2 regions of the Cupriavidus sp. L7L genome follow, and region 2 is predicted to be linked to the other one. Evidence: predicted binding sites of a transcription regulator. Region 2 holds the regulator's gene; the other holds the start of a gene.
The links. Region 2 encodes NrdR, which represses ribonucleotide reductase genes. Its sites were predicted from a motif close to CACNANATNTNGTG; they were not measured.
Positions count from the first base shown of each region.

Region 1: E1J61_RS35210 (ribonucleoside-diphosphate reductase subunit alpha) is a predicted target of NrdR. The motif match lies at 7,046-7,059, and genes of this name have one in related genera.

Region 1 covers NZ_SMNY01000069.1:288-10,021, forward strand. The annotation lists gene E1J61_RS35195 (hypothetical protein) at 749-1,483, opposite strand; gene E1J61_RS35200 (hypothetical protein) at 1,683-2,267, opposite strand; gene E1J61_RS35205 (ribonucleotide-diphosphate reductase subunit beta) at 2,554-3,741, opposite strand; gene E1J61_RS35210 (ribonucleoside-diphosphate reductase subunit alpha) at 3,885-6,821, opposite strand; gene ampD (1,6-anhydro-N-acetylmuramyl-L-alanine amidase AmpD) at 7,338-7,958, opposite strand; gene E1J61_RS35220 (sigma-54 dependent transcriptional regulator) at 7,955-9,610, opposite strand; gene E1J61_RS35225 (sensor histidine kinase) at 9,640-9,734, opposite strand, start outside.
Region 2 covers NZ_SMNY01000002.1:34,399-44,132, forward strand. The annotation lists gene tolB (Tol-Pal system beta propeller repeat protein TolB) at 1-67, opposite strand, end outside; gene tolA (cell envelope integrity protein TolA) at 274-1,347, opposite strand; gene tolR (protein TolR) at 1,429-1,872, opposite strand; gene tolQ (protein TolQ) at 1,937-2,620, opposite strand; gene ybgC (tol-pal system-associated acyl-CoA thioesterase) at 2,617-3,021, opposite strand; ZMP/ZTP riboswitch at 3,176-3,277, shown strand; gene glyA (serine hydroxymethyltransferase) at 3,411-4,658, shown strand; gene nrdR (transcriptional regulator NrdR) at 4,812-5,276, shown strand; gene E1J61_RS01525 (type IV pilin protein) at 5,320-5,613, opposite strand; gene E1J61_RS01530 (PilW family protein) at 6,138-7,025, shown strand; gene E1J61_RS01535 (pilus assembly protein) at 7,037-7,579, shown strand; gene E1J61_RS01540 (PilC/PilY family type IV pilus protein) at 7,576-9,381, shown strand; gene E1J61_RS01545 (type IV pilin protein) at 9,378-9,734, shown strand, end outside.

The DNA.
Region 1 (9,734 bases), on a different contig from region 2:
TGAAGTTGTGGGAACGGTGGCCTCCTACTTGTTGGCGAAACTCGTCAAGCGCGAGCGCCGTAGTCCGCGGTTCTGAGAAATCAGAGCCATTTGTGAGGCATAACGCCGACGACATCAGGGAGTAAGCATGGACGACCTGTATGTCCTTAAGGATCGCACAAGGTCCATTCGTCAATCCTACGAGTACGCGGCGCGGCGCTGATTACGTCCTTTGGCACGCCACAGGAAATGGTCTGAGGTCCCTCGGCTATTTGAGGCTGCACTTGCGTTGTGGCCGTGAGTCGCGGACGGCAGCGTAGTAGTGGCGTTAGTCCGTCCAAGGCACGCTTGGCGAGCGGTTGAATCCGCAGCCGATCTCCCCCGACGGCTCGTCGCGAAACAGCGACCGCCGCTGACCGGGTGCCACTCGTTTCATCAAAAGTGGTAGGTGATCGCCCCTTCGGCGTCGCTGATGGATCGATTTGCGATGAGCTTGGTGACAGCTCCCCGCCAAGCCAGGCGAGCAGTGGGTCGAACCCCTTGTCGCGGGACAGCACCAGCATGGGCCCCTTCTCCCCCTTCTCCACCATGCGGCGATTTCGAAGGCTATGTGGAAATCCAGGGCGTTGGGCCCAACCCCGCTTGAGCGAACCCACCGTGCGCGCTCGCCAAGCGCTTGCAACCCCATGGCCACTTCAATCGGGACTTTCCTCTGGACTTCGCCGGCGAACACTACAAGCGGCTGCTGGATTGCGCCGATAACAGTCATTCAAGATGTCGTGGGATAAGCATCAAAATAGGCGGCAGCATGAGTCATGTTCATGTCAGTGTAGAGATTGTAAATTTCCCACCAATCCAAACCTCGCATGGCGCCTTGTTCACGGGTGGTCCCAATGAAAAAATTTATCGCTTGCGGATGAGATCGAACGTTAAGGAACGACCATATCAAGGTCAAATTGAAGTTTTTCAAACTAATGACTCGTAGGTTGCTTGGGTGCTCCTCATTGGATGTGAATTCTTTACCTTTCTGACTAACAACAGCCATTAGTCGTAGTTGGTCACGATTTGGCCGAAGTTCACCAAGATCAACAATTTCATCATCACAATCGACTGGAATTGTAAATCTTTCACGGGAAAGGTCGCCGCAAACCATAAAGAATGCTGGCACGAACAAATTATCTTGTTTTATCCCTGTCGTAATTTGCACATGCGATTCAATACTTTTGTCACCAAAGACTAGCGACTTCTTTATTGTATTTGTCGAACTGCTTTTTGCGTTGCAGTGAACACTTATATGTTGATCGCACTCTCGAAAGTTTGCTTCATCTATGGTCGCAACCAACTCTCCAAAGGTGCTCGCTTTGTATGCCCGACCTCCGGATGTGGTGTGAAAATTCAAGTCAAATAGTTCATTATTATCAGAATTTCTCACTTGACGAACGGCAATTACGGTTCTTTGCACACCATCAACTTTGATAACTACTCTTATTTTTCTATCATTCATGCATTGAGTTCAAAATCTGAAAAGATTGATGATTGTCCGCTGTTTGGCGAGACAATGCATCGACGGTACTACGATTCAGTCTTGATTTTCAGCGTCCGCACGCACTTGCCGACGGTCCGCAACTGGCCCGGCTACGGCCCTAATGCACCGTGCCGGACCAACTGCTGCCGACAATCTGTGTTGATTGACCTGTTGGCCGTCACCGTACTTCGTACCTATAGCTGTTTCCGTAGCGCCCCATCCCGGTCCCCCTAAAGTGCAGGTCTCCGACGTTGAGCAGACGTGGCAATTGAAGAAGTTCGCCGTTGCGTCCCGCCTCTTCGTAGAGGTGTAACACTGCAACAAAGAGCGCGGCCACCGAGTTGATGCAGTTCTTCAAGTTTGCTTTTGGGAAGTGTTCGTCGCGGTGGTGCTTGACCTTGTTATGGTCTTTCCACCAAATCGGCGGCACCCCTTCCGCCCAACCACTCCAAGGGTGAAGAATCAGGCCATATCGAGGAATTTGAACTTCAAATTCGATGAAATTTGGACACGCCGCGGAAACCGCACCAAAGTAGGCGTTAATGCTTGTTGCATCTGATTGTGGATTGTGCTTTCTGCAGAGTTGCTTGAGTACCACATCGACCTCTGCACTCGCTCCGAGAAACAAGCGCGCGATCTCAATCGAATAGGTCGCGTCATTGCCTCCTGCAAGGTCTACATATCGAGAAAGCCGATCTAGATCCTCCTCAAGTGCGAGGAAATAGTTCCAATGGGCATATGAGTGAGATCTAAGTATCGCCACGACATTTCCTCTCTGCAATCTTCCGTATGATATTTACCTTTTACCGGTGGACCGTGGTTTCGAGATTAACGGACCAAAGGCGTGCATTTAAGTGAGTTGTTTGTTTCTCGCTTCGCTAGAGTCACAACAGCCCGCTTTCTACTTGGTGAAGGACGGCCGATTGTCACCGATTTGAGCGTTGACGTCGACCGTCCGCTTGCGGCCGATTGCAGTTACTCGTTATCTCTAGCCATAAAAAATGGGAGCCATCAGCTCCCATTTCTCATCATCAAAGCAAAACAACAACTCAATCCCAGCTCAACGCCCCACCCGTCTGATACTCAATGACGCGCGTCTCGAAGAAGTTCCGTTCCTTCTTCAGATCAATCATCTCGCTCATCCACGGGAACGGGTTCTCCTCGTTCGGGAACAGCTGATCAAGACCAATCTGCTGGCAACGACGATTGCAGATGAAGCGCAGATACGACTTAAACATCGGCGCATTCAGACCAAGCACCCCACGCGGCATCGTATCCTCCGCATAGCGATACTCCAGATCCACCGCCTTCTTGAACAGCTCAGTAATCTCAGCCTTAAACTCCGCCGTCCACAGATGCGGATTCTCCAGCTTGATCTGGTTAATCAGGTCGATACCAAAATTGCAGTGCAGCGACTCATCCCGCAGGATGTACTGATACTGCTCCGCAGCCCCAGTCATCTTGTTCTGCCGCCCCATTGCCAGGATCTGCGTAAAGCCCACATAGAAGAACAACCCTTCCATGATGCAGGCGAACACGATCAGCGACTTCAGCAGCTTCTGGTCGTTTTCCGGCGTGCCGGTCTTGAACGACGGGTCGGTCAGCGTGTCGATGAACGGGATCAGGAACTCGTCCTTGTCGCGGATCGACTGCACTTCGTGGTACGCGTTGAAGATCTCGGCTTCGTTCAGGCCCAGCGATTCAACGATGTACTGGTAGGCGTGCGTGTGGATGGCCTCTTCAAAGGCCTGGCGCAGCAGGTACTGGCGGCATTCCGGCGCGGTGATCTGGCGGTAGGTGCCCAGCACGATGTTGTTGGCGGCCAGCGAGTCGGCGGTGACGAAGAAGCCGAGGTTGCGCTTGATGATGCGGCGCTCGTCTTCGGTCAGGCCGTTGGGGTCTTTCCACAGGGCGATGTCGCGGGACATGTTGATTTCCTGCGGCATCCAGTGGTTGGCGCAGCCGGCCAGGTACTTTTCCCACGCCCACTTGTACTTGAACGGGACGAGCTGGTTGACGTCGGTCGAGCCGTTGATGACGCGCTTGTCGGCGGCGTTGACGCGGCGGTTGCTCTGCGCGGCGGCGGCGTTGGGGTTGTTGCCCAGGATGCCGGCTTGCGTGGCGGACGGCGGCAGGACGCCTTGCCGGTCAGCGGTGGCAGCCGATGCAGCGGGTTGCAGGGCAGGCTGCGGTGCGGCCTGCGGGGTGGCTTGAACGTCGTCGTCCCAGCTCAGCATGATGTTGTTCTCCGTGATTCGGTTTGGGGGCGGCGGTGGTCAGTGTTTTTTGACTCGTGCAACTTCGTGGTTGCGCCGGCCCTCTCCCCCGGCCCCTCTCCCGCGGGCGGGAGAGGGGAGCAAACCGGGGGGTTAGGTAAGACTTATTGGCAGGCTTCGCACTCTTCGAAGCCGGGGTCGCCCGGGCGCATCGTGCAGACCGCGCCTTCGGCTTCCGGCATGGCCGGGGCCGAGGCGGCCGCTGCGTCCAGGGCCGAGCCGCTGTCGCTGCCCGACGACACCGCATTCAGCGAGCCGCGTGACACCGTGGACTTCTCCACGTGCGTGGCAGCCATCGTGCGCAGGTAGTACGTGGTCTTCAGGCCGCGCACCCATGCCAGCTTGTAGGTGTCGTCCAGCTTCTTGCCCGACGCGCCGGCCATGTAGATGTTCAGCGACTGGGCCTGGTCGATCCACTTCTGGCGGCGGCTTGCGGCTTCCACCAGCCAGGTCGGCTCGACTTCGAACGCGGTGGCGTAGATGTCGCGCAGGTCTTGCGGGATGCGGTCGATGCGCGACAGCGAGCCGTCGAAGTACTTCAGGTCGGCAACCATCACCTCGTCCCACAGGCCGCGTTCCTTCAGGTCGCGCACCAGGTAGTCGTTGACCACGGTGAACTCGCCCGACAGGTTGGACTTGACGTACAGGTTCTGGAAGGTCGGCTCGATGCACGCGGACACGCCGATGATGTTCGAAATGGTCGCGGTCGGGGCGATCGCGATGCAGTTCGAGTTGCGCATGCCGTGCTGCTTGATGCGGGCGCGCAGGCTGTCCCAGTCCATGGTGCTGGACAGGTCCACTTCCAGGTAGCCGCCGCGCTCTTCGGCCAGCAGCTTGAGCGAGTCTTGCGGCAGGATGCCACGGTCCCACAGCGAACCTTCGTAGGTGCTGTAGCGGCCGCGCTCTTCAGCCAGCTCGGTCGAAGCCTGATAGGCGTAGTAGCACACGGCTTCCATCGAGGTGTCGGCGAACTGCACCGCGGCCTTGCTGGCGTACGGGGTGCGCAGCACGTGCAGGCAGTCCTGGAAGCCCATGATGCCCATGCCGACCGGACGGTGGCGCAGGTTGGAGTTCTTCGCCTTCTCGACCGCGTAGTAGTTGATGTCGATCACGTTGTCGAGCATGCGCATGGCGGTGCGCACGGTCTTCTGCAGCTTGGCGTGATCCAGCGCGTAGGTGCCGTCGGCCTGCTTGGCCAGGTGGGCGACCAGGTTGACCGAGCCCAGGTTGCAGACGGCGATCTCGCTCTCGTTGGTGTTGAGCGTGATTTCCGTGCACAGGTTGGAGCTGTGGACGACGCCGACGTGCTGCTGCGGGCTGCGGATGTTGCACGGATCCTTGAAGGTGATCCACGGGTGGCCGGTCTCGAACAGCATGCCCAGCATCTTGCGCCACAGTTGCAGCGCCGGCAGCTTCTTGAACAGCTTCAGCTCGCCGCTGGCGGCCTTGGCTTCATAGCCCAGGTAGGCGCGCTCGAATTCCTTGCCCACCTTGTCGTGCAGGTCCGGGCAGGTGGCGGGCGAGAACAGCGTCCACTCACCACCTTCCATCACGCGCTTCATGAACAGGTCCGGAATCCAGTTGGCCGTGTTCATGTCGTGGGTGCGACGGCGGTCGTCGCCGGTGTTCTTGCGCAGCTCCAGGAATTCTTCGATGTCCAGGTGCCACGTTTCCAGGTAGGCGCAGACGGCGCCCTTGCGCTTGCCGCCCTGGTTCACGGCGACGGCGGTGTCGTTCACCACCTTCAGGAACGGGACCACGCCTTGCGACTTGCCGTTGGTGCCCTTGATGTGCGAACCCAGCGCGCGCACGTTGGTCCAGTCATTGCCCAGGCCGCCAGCGAACTTGGACAGCAGCGCGTTTTCCTTCAGCGCTTCATAGATGCCTTCCAGGTCGTCCGACACGGTGGTCAGGTAGCACGACGACAGCTGCGAGCGGCGGGTGCCGGAGTTGAACAGGGTCGGCGTGGACGACATGAAGTCGAACGACGACAGCAGCTGGTAGAACTCGATGGCGCGCGCTTCGCGGTCCTTCTCGTTCAGCGCCAGGCCCATGGCCACGCGCATGAAGAAGGCCTGCGGCATTTCGATGCGGGTTTCATCGATATGCAGGAAGTAGCGGTCGTACAGGGTCTGCAGGCCCAGGTAGTTGAACTGGAAGTCACGGCCGGCGTCCAGTGCGGCGCCCAGGCGGGCCAGGTCGTAGGTGGCCAGCTTTTCGTCCAGCAGCTCGGCTTCGATGCCGCGTGCGATGAACTTGGGGAAGTACTCGGCGTAGCGGGCCGACATTTCCGACTGGGTCACTTCGGTGCCCAGGATTTCCTTGCGGATGGTGTGCAGCAGGATACGGGCGGTGACCTGGCTGTAGTTCGGGTCCTTTTCGATCAGGGTACGCGCGGCCAGGATGGCGGAGTCGTACACCTGCGTCATCGGCACGCCTTCGTACAGGTTCTTCAGGGTTTCCTTCAGGATCGGCTCGGCGCTGACCGCATCGCCCAAACCGGAGCAGGCGTTGTCGATCAGGGCGTGCAGCGCGACGATGTCCAGCGGCTTGGTCACGCCGGCGTCTGTCACATTGATCTGGATGCCGGACTGCTGCACGCGGGCCACGGCCTGGGCGCTGGCGCTGGCGCGCTCCTGGGCGCGCTTCTCGCGGTACAGCACGTAGGCGCGGGCCACTTCATGCTCGCCCGAGCGCATCAGGGCCAGCTCGACGTGGTCCTGCACGTCTTCGATATGGATGGCGCCACCGCTCGGGCGGCTGCGCACCAGCGCGCGCACCACGCTGTCGGTCAGTTGCTCGACGATCTCGCGCACGCGCGCGGAAGCTGCGCCCTGCCCGCCGTTGACGGCGAGGAAGGCCTTGGTCATGGCGACGTTGATCTTGGACGGCTCGAACGCCACCACGGCGCCGTTGCGACGGATGATCTTGTGATCCGGGTAGCTGGTGGAAGCGGCGCTGGAGGTCTGTGCGTTCGGTGCCTGGCTGGCAACGCCGGCGGCGGCGCCACCCGTGGTGAGTTCGTTCTGGGCCGTTTGCATGTGAAGTCCTGTTTTTACCCTGGATTTAAGAGACAAAAGAGTCCCTGGCGAAATGCGGCGGAAAGAAGGATCCGTTTCGGTGTGACCGCGCACGGACAAACTGCCTTTGCGTGAACATTTCGCCAGGGACTCTTTGTGATTCGCCAGCTTTGCGGAGGTTTCCGGACGGGTTGCACTCGCTGTGCAACCGCCACCTCACACTTGGGCCAGCTCCCCGGTTTGACTACTAGATATAGTGGGTGCTGCTGAAAACTTGGCTAAGTATAGTGAAACGAATCCGAATGACCAGTCTTGACAACCGCTATTTCGGGGTCGTTTCGCGGTCGGGCCGCCGCGTGCGGCAGCGCCACATGCCCGGGAGCCTAGTACACACAAGGGTTTCAGCGAAACCGTTCGCAACTGCACATTTCACAAAAATTTTTTTGATTGTTGCGAGCATGCGATAGCCCCTAACCTGCTTGGGGCATGTGTGCCAAAAAGGGGCGCACGACCATGGGGAATGACGTTACGAATTAATCACCCCATGGTATGCCGATAGGGCAACATGCCTGGCGGCACTGCTGCACCGGCGGCGAACCGGTCCCAGTCGAAATGCGGGCCGGGATCGGTCTTGCGCCCCGGGGCGATGTCGCTGTGGCCGGCAATCGCGCGCACCGGGTAGGCCGCCATCAGGGCCGGGACCAGGGCGGCCACGGTGTCGTACTGGGCGGGGGTGAACGGCAGGTCGTCGCAACCCTCGATCTCGATGCCGATCGAGAAGTCGTTGCAGCGCGTGCGGCCGAAGAAGTCGGACTGGCCGGCATGCCAGGCCCGCTGCGTGCACGGCACGAACTGCACCAGCTCGCCCTGCCGCGTCACCAGGAAGTGCGCGGACACCTGGACCTGGTGGATGGTGGCGAAGAACGGGTGCTTGTCCGGGTCGAGCCGGTTCTGGAAGAACGCTTCGATGTCGCCGCTGCCGAACTGGCCGGGCGGCAGGCTGATGTTGTGCAGCACCACCAGGTCCACGGGCATGCCGGTGGGCCGTTCGTCGAAATTGGGCGACGGCACGCGGCGGGCGGCGGGTACCCAGCCGTCTGCGTCTGGGAGGAAAGCACGCACCTGTGCAGGCAGATTGGGCTGGCTGGGCCTCGTCATGGCGTGCCCTCGCCCGCGCCGTCGCCGTTGTTCTCGGCCACGCCGCGGTCAGCGGCGTCCATGGCTTCGCGGATGCCAAGCTGCTGGATGCGGTAGCGCAGCTGGCGCAGGTTCAGGCCGAGCAGCGGCGCGGCAGCGGTGCGGTTGAAGTTGGTCTGCGCCAGTGCCTGCAAAATCAGTTCGCGCTCCACGGCTTCGAGCCGGGCCGGCAGGTCGATTGGGAAGACGATGCCGCGGCAGGCGCGCTCGGTGGCGTCGCCCTCGGGTTCGGGCTGGGTGGCGGGCGGTGCGGCAACCTGTGGCGCGGCAGCAGGTTCGGCCACGGCTGCGGGCGTGGGTGTCGCCGCGGGCGCCATCGGCGCCCACATGCCCGGCGCGCCCCAGGGGGCGTACTGGGTCGCTGGGACCGGCGACGCCATCGTGGGCGCGGGGGCCATCAGCCCGGCGCCGGGCGCGCCGGCATCCAGCGGGCCGAGGTCGGCCACCTCGATCTGCTCGCTCTCGGCAAAGGCGTAGGCACGCTCGAGCAGGTTTTCCAGTTCGCGGACGTTGCCCGGGAAGCGGTAGGCGGCCAGCTGTTCCAGCGCCGCCGGCGCCAGCCGCTTGGGATGCGGGTCGCCGTAGCGCACCGCCAGGTGGTCCAGGATGGCGCGCGCCAGCACCGGGATGTCTTCGCCGCGCTCGCGCAGCGTGGGCATGCGCAGCGCCAGCACGTTCAGGCGGTAATACAGATCCTGGCGGAACTGGCCGGCGGCGACCATCGCGGCCAGGTCCTTGTGGCTGGCACACATCACGCGGACGTCGACGGCGTCTTCGCGGCTGGCGCCGATCTTGCGCACGCGGCGCTCCTGCAGCGCGCGCAGCAGCTTGACCTGCATCGCCAGCGGCAGGTCGGCCACCTCGTCGAGCAGCAGCGTGCCGCCGTTGGCGGCGTGGAAGAAGCCGCCGCGCTCGCCGTCGGCGCCGGTGAAGGCGCCTTTGACGTGGCCGAAGAACTCCGACTCCATCAGCGTCTCGGGGATGGCGCCGCAGTTGACCGCGATGAACGGATGCGAGGCGCGCGCGCTGATCGCGTGGATGGCGCGCGCGGCGCGCTCCTTGCCGCTGCCCGATTCGCCGCTGATGACCACCGGGGCCATGCTGCGCGCCAGCCGCGACAGCGAGCGGCGCACCTCGTGCATGGCGGCCGAATGGCCGGGCAGCAACGCCGCGGCGCGGTCGGCGGCGGCGTCCGCGCCGGCGCTGCCGCCGGCATCGGCTTCGGTGCTGTCGCGCTGCTGGCGGCCGAGCGCGTTGAGCACCAGGCTGCGCAGCTGCTCCAGCGAGACCGGCTTGGCGATGTAGTCGAAGGCGCCGGCCTTGAGCGCCTCGACGGCGTTGTCGGCGCTGCCGTAGGCGGTGATGACCGCCACCGGGATACGCTCGGGCGCGGCCGACAGCTGCCGCACGATCTCGATGCCCAGGCCGTCGCCCAGCCGCATGTCGGTCAGCACCAGGCTGTAGCGGCCCTGCGCCAGCTTCTGCCGCGCCTCGGCCAGCGAGCCGGCCAGCACCACGTCATGGCCCATGCGCCGGATGGAGATGTCGAGCAGCTCGCGCAGGTCGGCCTCGTCGTCGATGACGAGGATGGGATCGGGCGTACGGGGTGGCATGGTGGCGGGTGTGGATGGGCGGACGCCGTTCATGCGACGGCCGCGTCGGCGGTCTCGATGCGCAGCGTCAGGACAAAGGCTTTGGCCGGCAGTGTATCGCGCGCGGCGGCGGCCAGCACGCCGG
Region 2 (9,734 bases):
GGGCGGCTCGTTGGTTTGCATGGTGCCGCCTCTCGGACAGCCAGTTGGGGGCCCAAAGCTTTCGCATGCTGCTCCTCAGTCGATTTCAAGATTCGTCGGGCACGGCAGGAATCAGGCAGACGGCAACACGGGCAGGACCGCGCATGGCGCATCCCCGTTGTGCGTGCGGTCTGCACACTGCCGGCTGCGTCAGGCAACCTGCCATCGTAGCGATGGGACTGAAAGCCGGCGATGAAGTTTGCATTATGTTGCAAATCATGGCGCACCGGTCACTCAGTCCTTCGGCCGGAAGGTGATGGTAAAGCTGGACGGCGCCTTGCCGTCCTCGTCGCGCGGCAGCGGATCGGAACGTTCGACCGCGCGCAGCACGGCATTGTCCCATGACGAATTGCCGCTGGACTTGGACAGCCGCGCCGACATCAGCGAGCCATCCGGCGCCAGCCGCACCGATACCACCGCGCTGGGGTTGCCTGGTACGTCTTCGGTGAACACGATGTTGGGCTTCACCCGGCGGCGCACGCGGTCGGCATAGCCCGGCGAGGCCTTGCCGCCGCCGCCGGCGCCCGCGCCGGTCGTGCTGCCAACGCCACCACCGCCGGCGCCGCCGCCGGCCAGCGCCTGCAGGCGCGCCAGTTCGCTCTTGCGCTGTGCATTGGCGGCCGCCTCGGACTGTGCCTTGGCCTTGGCATCGGCCTGTGCCTTGGCCTTCGCCTCGGCCTGGGCTTTCGCCTTGGCGTCCGCCTGGGCCCTGGCCTTGGCGTCGGCGGCTTCCTTGCGCTCGCGCTCGGCCTGTTCCTTGCGATCCTGCTCCTGCTGCGCGGCCTTTTTCTTCGCGTCTTCCTTGCGCTGCGCTTCCTTGCGCTCAGCCTCCTTGCGCTCGGCTTCCTTGCGCGCCGCGTCCTTGCGAGCTTCTTCCTTCCGCGCTTCTTCCTTCCGGGCTTCTTCCTTGCGCGCCGCTTCCTTGCGTTCGGCCTCCTTGCGGGCCGTTTCCTTGCGCTCGGCTTCCTCGCGCGCTGCGGCCTCGGCCTGCCGCTTCTTCTTCTCGAGCGCGATGTCGGCGTCTTCCTCGACCTTGCTCTTCACCTGCGGCGCCGGCGGTGCCGGCACCGGGCGCGGCTGCACCACCGGCTCGGGCTCAGGTTCGCGCGGCGGCGGTGGCGGCGCGGTGGCGGCGGGAACCTCTTCCCACAGCTCGGCCTCGGCGCCGACCGGCGTGCTGCTCTGCCAGTGCACGCCGTAATACAGCACGATGCCCAGCAGCAGGTGCATGACGAGCGCGAGCACGAAGGAACGCATGGTTCCCCGCTCTTTCACCGGCTGGTAGGGATAGGCGGCGACGGTATTCATCGGGCGCAACGGCAATCGCAATGGCTGTCAGTCGGGCGCATCAATGCGGCTTCAATACGGGTTCAACGCGGGTTCAACGCGTCAGGAAGTCTTGGACTTGACCATCAGGCCCACGCGCTTGATGCCGTCGGCCTTCAGGACCGACATGACATCGAGCACGGCTTCGTACTTCACCGAACGGTCGGCGGCGATCACCACCGGCTGGTCCGGGTTCTCGTTCTGGCGCTGGTGCACGAAATCGAGCAGGCCCTGCTTGTCGAGCTTGCGCTCGAAGGCATTGCCGGCGTTGTCCTTGCCGCGCGCGGTCAGGTCGCCGTTCTCGTGCACGGTGACGACGATCGGCGGCGCCTTCTGCTGCGGCGTGGCGTTGGCCACGGTGGGCAGGTCCACGGTGGCGGGGCTCACGATCGGCGCTGCCACCATGAAGATGACCAGCAGCACGAGCATGACGTCGATATAGGGCACGACGTTGATGTCGGCGCTTGCCCGGCGGCGCGAACCGCCGCGGCGCTGAATGGCTGCCATTGCAGGACTCCTTGAAACGACGGGAGCCCGGGCCGCTCACCCGGACTCCCCGTCTTGGATTCGGTTAGCGCGCCTGCCGTTGCAGGATGTTCAGGAACTCTTCCATGAAGCTTTCGAAACGGATCGCCAGGCGGTCGATTTCGGTGGCATAGCGGTTATACGCGATCACCGCCGGGATCGCCGCGAACAGGCCGATCGCGGTGGCCACCAGCGCTTCGGCAATGCCGGGGGCCACCGATGCCAGCGTGGCCTGCTGCACATTCGACAGGCCGCGGAATGCGTTCATGATCCCCCACACGGTGCCGAACAGGCCGATATACGGGCTGACCGAGCCCACCGAGGCCAGGAACGGCAGGTGCGACTCGAGCACGTCCATCTCGCGCTGGTAGGCGGCACGCATGGCGCGGCGGGCCGCGTCGAGCAGCGCGCCGGAATCGTTGCCGCGCTCGCGCGCCTTCAGGAACTCGCCCATGCCGGATTCAAAGATCCGCTCGAGCGCGCCGGTGTTGTGGCGGTTATTGACGGCACTGTTATAGAGCGCCTGCAGGTCGCCGCCGGCCCAGAAGTCGCGCTCGAACCCTTCGGTCTGGGTGCGCGCCGAGCGCAACGCCAGGTGCTTGCGGAAGATATAGGTCCACGAAAACAGCGACATGACGAGCAACAGCGCCATGACGGCCTGTGCCAGCAGGCTGGCGTGGAGCACCAGCGTTACGATCGACATGTCTTGCGTGACGGTCACGGGATTCATCGGGCGGACTTGATGGTAGCTAGGACGGGGGCGGGAATCGGGGCGGGACGAAAAGTGCTTCGATCAACACATCCGACGCGGATGGCGCCGGATGCAAGCATCAGCTCGTCACGCCAGGCTTCCTGCGTGAACTGGACCGAGGCCGGGCCGACCCGGTCGATGCGCGTGCGGATCTCGAGCTGGTCATCGAGGCGGGCGGGCGCATTGTAGTCCACCGCCGTGCTACGGACGATGAAGACCACGCCGGCCTCATCGGCCAGCGCCTGCTGCTCGATACCGAGCGAACGCAGCCACTCGGTGCGGGCCCGTTCGAAGAACTTGAGGTAGTTGGCGTAGAACACTACGCCGCCCGCGTCGGTGTCTTCCCAGTACACCCGCAGGGTCCAGACAAAGTTTGTCATGGCCGCGATTGTAACGGAGAGCGAACGCGGTTTCGTGTAAACCCGCAGTACGAGTTTGCAACAGCAAGTTGCTGGCCAGCCCTTGACCAGCCTTGGCTGGCGGGTTGACGGCTTGCGGCGGGCGCACTCTACGCGCTACACTGCGCGCAACCATTCCATCTTGCGCGACTGGCGAAGTCAGTGGGCACTACCACGAGGAAGCGCAAGTTCTCTGGCGTGTTGTTTCACACGCCTGCCGCTCGCCTGGGCAGCGAATGGGAAGCAGGGTGCGCCCTGCGCCGACGGCTGCAAAGTGCCGCCGGCGCCGGTCGCCGCTAGCCTTCCCCGCGCGCCCTAACCGATGCCCCCGATGCTTGAATCGGATTCCCTTTTTTCAGACGAGTCTCGCCATGTTCGAACGCAGCCGTTTCACGATCGACCAGATCGACCCTGAGGTCTTTGCCGCCATCCAGAAGGAAAACCAGCGCCAGGAAGACCACATCGAGCTGATCGCCTCCGAAAACTACACCTCGCCGGCCGTGATGGCCGCGCAGGGTTCGCAACTGACCAACAAGTATGCCGAGGGCTATCCCGGCAAGCGCTACTACGGTGGCTGCGAGTTTGTCGACATGGTCGAGCAGCTGGCCATCGACCGCGTCAAGCAGCTGTTCGGCGCCGAGGCCGCCAACGTGCAGCCCAACTCGGGCTCGCAGGCCAACCAGGGCGTGTACTTCGCCATGCTCAAGCCGGGCGACACCATCATGGGCATGAGCCTGGCCGAAGGCGGCCACCTTACCCACGGCATGGCGCTCAACATGAGCGGCAAGTGGTTCAACGTGGTCAGCTACGGCCTGAACGCCCAGGAAGACATCGACTACGACGCGCTGGAAAAGCTCGCGCAAGAGAAGAAGCCCAAGCTGATCATCGCCGGCGCCTCGGCCTTCGCGCTGCGCATCGACTTCGAGCGCATCAGCAAGGTCGCCAAGTCGATCGGTGCCTACTTCATGGTCGACATGGCCCACTACGCTGGCCTGATCGCCGCAGGCGTCTACCCGAACCCGGTGCCGCACGCCGACTTCGTCACCACCACCACGCACAAGAGCCTGCGCGGCCCGCGCGGCGGCGTGATCCTGATGAAGGCCGAGCATGAGAAGGCCATCAACTCGGCGATCTTCCCCGGCATCCAGGGCGGCCCGCTGATGCACGTGATCGCCGGCAAGGCGGTGGCGTTCAAGGAAGCACTGACCCCCGAGTTCAAGGAATACCAGCAGCAAGTGGTGAAGAACGCCGCCGTGCTGGCCGAGACCCTGATCGCGCGCGGCCTGCGAATTGTCTCCGGCCGCACCGAAAGCCACGTGATGCTGGTCGACCTGCGCGCCAAGCACATCACCGGCAAGGACGCCGAACGCATCCTGGGCGAGGCGCACATCACCGTCAACAAGAACGCCATCCCGAACGATCCGGAAAAGCCGTTCGTGACCTCAGGCGTGCGCCTGGGCTCGCCGGCCATGACCACGCGCGGCTTCAAGGAAGAAGAAGCCCGCATCGTCGGCAACCTGATCGCCGACGTGCTGGAGAACCCGCACGACGCCGCCAACATCGCCAGCGTGCGCGAGCAGGTGGCTGCCCTGACCAAGCGTTTCCCGGTCTACGGCTGATGCTTCCAGGCCACCCGCGAGGGTGGCCGGCAGCCCCGCAAGCCGCGCCCTGCCACACGCAGGCGGTCCGGCTTGCGGGCCTCGCCAACCCGCCCGCCTGCGCAGGACATCCATGCGGAACAGGCGACGGAATTCAACTGAAGGTGGTCCGGCATGAAATGCCCCTTTTGCGGTCATTCCAATACCCAGGTGCTCGACACGCGCATGTCGGAAGACGGCGATGCCGTGCGCCGGCGCCGGCGCTGCGAGTCCTGCGACCGCCGCTTCACCACCTATGAGCGGATCGAGCTGTTCTTTCCCGCCATCGTCAAGAAAAACGGTTCGCGCGTCGACTACGCGCGCGCCAAGCTGAAGGATTCGATGCGCCTGGCGCTGCGCAAGCGCCCGGTCTCGGCCGAGGCCATCGATGAAGCCATCACCCGCATCGAGGAAAGACTGCTGTCGCTGGGCGAGAAGGAAATCCCCAGCAGCCAGGTCGGCGAGCTGGTGATGCGCGAGCTGCGCAAGCTCGACAAGATCGCGTATATCCGGTTTGCGTCGGTGTACCGGAGTTTCGAGGATGTTTCCGAATTCTCCGATGTGCTCGCCGAAGTGACCGCGGGCAACAGCAAGCGCTGAGCGCCCTGCCCCATCGTCAACGTTCCCAGCAGTCTTGCAGCACTTAGCCGTTCGCCGTCAGCGAACTGGCCACCAGCGAGATGTTGTAGCGCACCCGGTTGCCGTCGCGCGGCGAGGTGCGCAACGCTGCCGGCAAGGCAAACGCCGCCCCGGCCGTATCCTGGTCATCGCGCCCGTTGACCGAGCGGAAGCGCTCCAGCTGCTGCGCCGCCTCGGTCATCATGCCGCGCGCATCGGTGCGGTAGCCGCGCCGCACATGCTCGGTGCAGTTGGGGATGGCGATCGCGGCGAGGATGCCGAGGATCGATACCGCGACCATCAGCCCGATCAGCGTCATGCCGCCCATGGTCCGCACGCGGCGGCTACGGAACCCAGATATTGCCCTTTTCCATCACGCTGATGACATCGCCCGTGGTCGCGCTGGCGACCGGTTCATCGCGGTCTTACCAAATTTTGCGCATTCATATCAGGCGTCTACAAAGCGCACGGCAGCGGCGGGATACGGTAGAGGTCCCGAAATGCCCTGACGCCGCGCGCCATGCACCATCTCTTCGCCCTGCCCTGCCGCCTGCTTCGTTGCCTGCTTCGTTGTCTTCCTCGTTGCCTGCCTCCACGTGGCGCCATCCGCGGATACATCCTGTTCGAATCGCTCTGCGGGCTGGCGATCTTCACCGCCGGCCTGGCATCGCTCGCAATCCTGGGGCCGACGGGACTCGGCTGGCAGCGAGCGCTGGATCAGGCTAGCCATGACACGCGCAGGACGGCAGAGTCGGCCGAACTGGCGCCATGGCCGGCCGGACTGCCTCTGAACCGTGCCGGCGCGGGGCTGCCATGAGAGCGCTTCCGATACGAGCGCTTCCGATGCGCCGCCATGGCCAGGGCTTTTCGCTGACCGAAGCCATGGTCGGCCTGGCGCTCGGGCTCATTGTCGCCGCCGTCGCCACGGCGGCGTGGCAGGTGGCACTGTCCGCCTACCGCAGCGCGGCGGAGCGCGTACTGCTGGAAGAACGCGGCCAGCGCGCGCTCGCCATCCTGAGCGCGCTGCTGCGCCAGGCCGGCTGGCATGCCGGCACACTCGACGCGTCGGCGCCGCCCGCCGTCAGCGGTGCCGACGACTGCGGGCAGCCGGGCATCGCCGAAGTGCCGACGTGCACCCGCCACGGCGTCGCGAACAGCGATGTGCTGCTGGTGCGGTTCAGCGGCCAGGGCCAGCCCGGCGATCCGAGCCAGCCTGACGAGACGATGATCGATTGCAGCGGGTATCCGCTGGCGGCACGGATGGCGGGGGCCGAAGGCGCCACGGGTTTTGTCGCGGCGAACATGCTCTATATAGCCGCCGCCACGGACGGCGAGCCGCAACTGCTGTGCCGCTATCCGTCCCGCCGCAATGGCCAGGTCGACGGACAGGGCTGGACTTCGGGGGCACTGGTCCGTGGCGTCGCCTCGCTGCAACTGCGCTTCGGGGTGGACATGGATGGCGACCGTCAGCCAGATGCGTTCCTGCCAGCGGCACGGGTCCAGGCCATGGGGGCGCACGCATGGCAGCGCGTACTGGCGGTGCAGATCGCGCTTGCGCTGCAGGGCGAGCAGCGCGGCGCTGCCCGTGACGCTGCCGTGAGCGCGCGCGCTGACGATGCCCTGGCCGACCTGCAGGCAGCGCCGGTCGACACGCACCGCGCCAACCGGCGCGTGTTCGCCACGACGGTCCGCCTGCGCAACGCCCTGCGCTGCGAGGAGACACTATGCTGAGGCCGCACGCGATGACGCAGGCCGGCGGCATCACGCTGCTGTTCGCGGCGACGATGCTGCTGCTGGTCGCCGCCACCGCGGCGGCCATGCTGCAAATGCTTTTGGCAGGCCGGCAACTGGCGGCCGCCGGCCGCGATCGCGAGATCGCGTTCCGGGCAGCAGAAGCCGCCCTGCTCGAGGCGGAGGCGGAACTGCTCGCCGCCGCCGGTGGCAGTGACGACCGCTTCGGCCAGTGGCCCGCCGCGGGCGAATGCGGTCGCGGCGCGCAGGCGGCGCTGTGCAACACTGCGCACGCGCGCACGCCGGTATGGCAGCCGTGGCTGCATGGCCTGGCTACGGACCTTGCGATTGGCGTGCCGGCAAGCGGCGTTGCCATCGTGCCGGAAGCCTTTGCAGGTTCTTTTACGGCGCCGCGTTACGTTGCCGAGCTGCTCGACGACGGCCCCATGCCTGACGAAGGCCGGCCGGCCTTGCCGCGGCTGCGCATCACCGCCGTCGGCTTCGGCCGCTCGCCCGCGGTACGGGCCGTCGTGCAGAGCATCGTGCAGCCATGAACCTACGCGCCGCCCTTATGCTTGCCTGCGTGCTCGCGCTGCTGCCTGTCCTGGCGGTTGCGGCCGGCAACGACAGCACTGCCGGCCAGCTCCCGCTCGCTTACCAGATCGAACCCGGCGCAAAATCCTGGACTGGCCGGTTGCGCGCAGTCGGCTGGCAAGCGTCGCTCGTCGGCACCGACGATCGCCAGCCACTGTCGGGCCTGTGGGAAGCGGGTGCCTTGCTGGATGCCAGGCAACTCCCATCGCGCAGGATCTACACCTCGCTCCCGGCGTCCATGCTCCAGCCGGAGCGGCTGGTGGCGCTCCAATGGCCCGACCTGGACGATGCCACGCGCGAGCGACTCGACGTCCAGCAACTGGCCTGGCTGCGCGGCGACAATGCCAATCCCGCGCTGCGCCCGCGCGAGACGCGGCTGGCCAGCGCGCGCGGCGCGCGCGTGCTGGTGGTCGCGCCGCCGGCGTGGCAGCCGGGACAGCCTGGCCATGCTCCCTTCCGCGTGCGCCATGCACAGCGGCCGCACATGGCATGGCTCGGCACCGTCGATGGCCAGCTGCACGGCTTCGATGCCCTCACCGGCGAGGAGCGTGCCGTCTACCTGCCGCGCACGTTGCTGCCGCTTGCCGCCGCCATGGCCGAGTCCAGGGCCCCGGTCGCGCCCAATCCCTGCCCCCGCCCCGAAAGCACCGACGCCGTCGTCGGCGGTGCCTGGCGCACGCTGCTGCTGTGCGCGTTCCGCGGCGGGCCGGAGGACATTGCCGGGGTGTTTGCACTAGACATCACCGAACCAGACGCCGCGCTGCCATTGCGGTTGCTGTGGGAACAGGCGGCCACGCCGGCCTTGCCGCTTGCCGGCATCGGGCCGGTTCGCGTGGCCGCGCTAAGCGACAGCCAGGCGCCGCGCTGGCATGCCATCGCACTGCTGGCACCACCGGCGGAGCCCGGGCTTGCGCTGCTGCCGCTCGACACGCCAGCGGCGCCATGGCGCATGCTGCGCGTGGCCGGGCAAGGCTGCGACGGCAAGCCATCGGCGGCCGCGCTGCGCGCCGTGACCGTGGCAAAGGCGTTCGACGGCACTGCGCTGGCTGCGTACGCCACCGATGCCGACGGCCAGCTGTGGCGTTTTGCGCTGGGCGATGTCCTGCGGCAGCAGCCTGCGCCGCCGGCCACCTGCCTGTATCGCCTGCGCGGCGGGGTCGACCTTGCCGAGCCGGCCCCGCCGGTGGTGCTGGGCACGCCGGCGCAACCGCTGGTGGTCTATGCGGCCGGCAACGAACTGGCCGCCGTAGCCGATGGCACCCATGCCGCCAGCCAGCCCGCCAGCATCGAAGTGCGCGCACAAGGCGCCGGCTTTGTCCTCCAGGCCGCACCGGGCCAGAGGCCGTCGGCGCAAACGGTTGGCTGGCACCTCGTCCTGCCCGATGCCGACGAACAGATCGAGCGCGTCAGCCTGGCCTCGCCGGGCTACCTCGTCGTCGTGACACGGCTGCCGGACGGCAGGCAGCGGAGCTACCTCGTGCTGGGTGCCACTGGCGAGTCAGTCGGCCGCAAGACGGACGGCGCGCCGGTGCTTCCCTTTGTCACCGGGCAAGTCAGCGAAGGCCCGCCGATCTTCACCCGTGAAACCCTGCCGGGGATGACACCCCAGGCCGGCAGTGCCGGCCGCGAGGTCCACGCGCTGGCGCTATGGGCAGTGGAGAACGGTGTGGCAACGCGCCTTGCACACGTGGTGGCAAGCCGTCGCACCGGCCGGCTGGCATGGCGCGAACTGGCGGGTCCGGCCAAGGAGACGGCACCATGAGTCCGCGCGGCTTTTCCCTGATCGAGCTCATGGCCGTAGTGGTGATCGCCGCGCTGCTGGCTTCGCTTGCCGTGCCCGCCTGGCACGAGCATCTCCGGCGCGGCTGGCGCGCCCAGGCACGCGCCGAACTGGCCTCTGCCTTGCTGGAGCTGGAACGGCACGCCGCGGGAGCCATGAGCTTCGCCACGCAGCCCGGAGGCGACACCGTGGCCGGCGACTGGCCGCGCCCGGTGCCGGCAACCGGCCAGGCACGGCATGTCATTTCGGCAGCGCCCTGCCCGGCGGCGAGCCTGGACACCTGCGTCGAACTGCGCGCCACGCCGCGCCAGCCCGACCGGCAGTGCGGCGTCCTG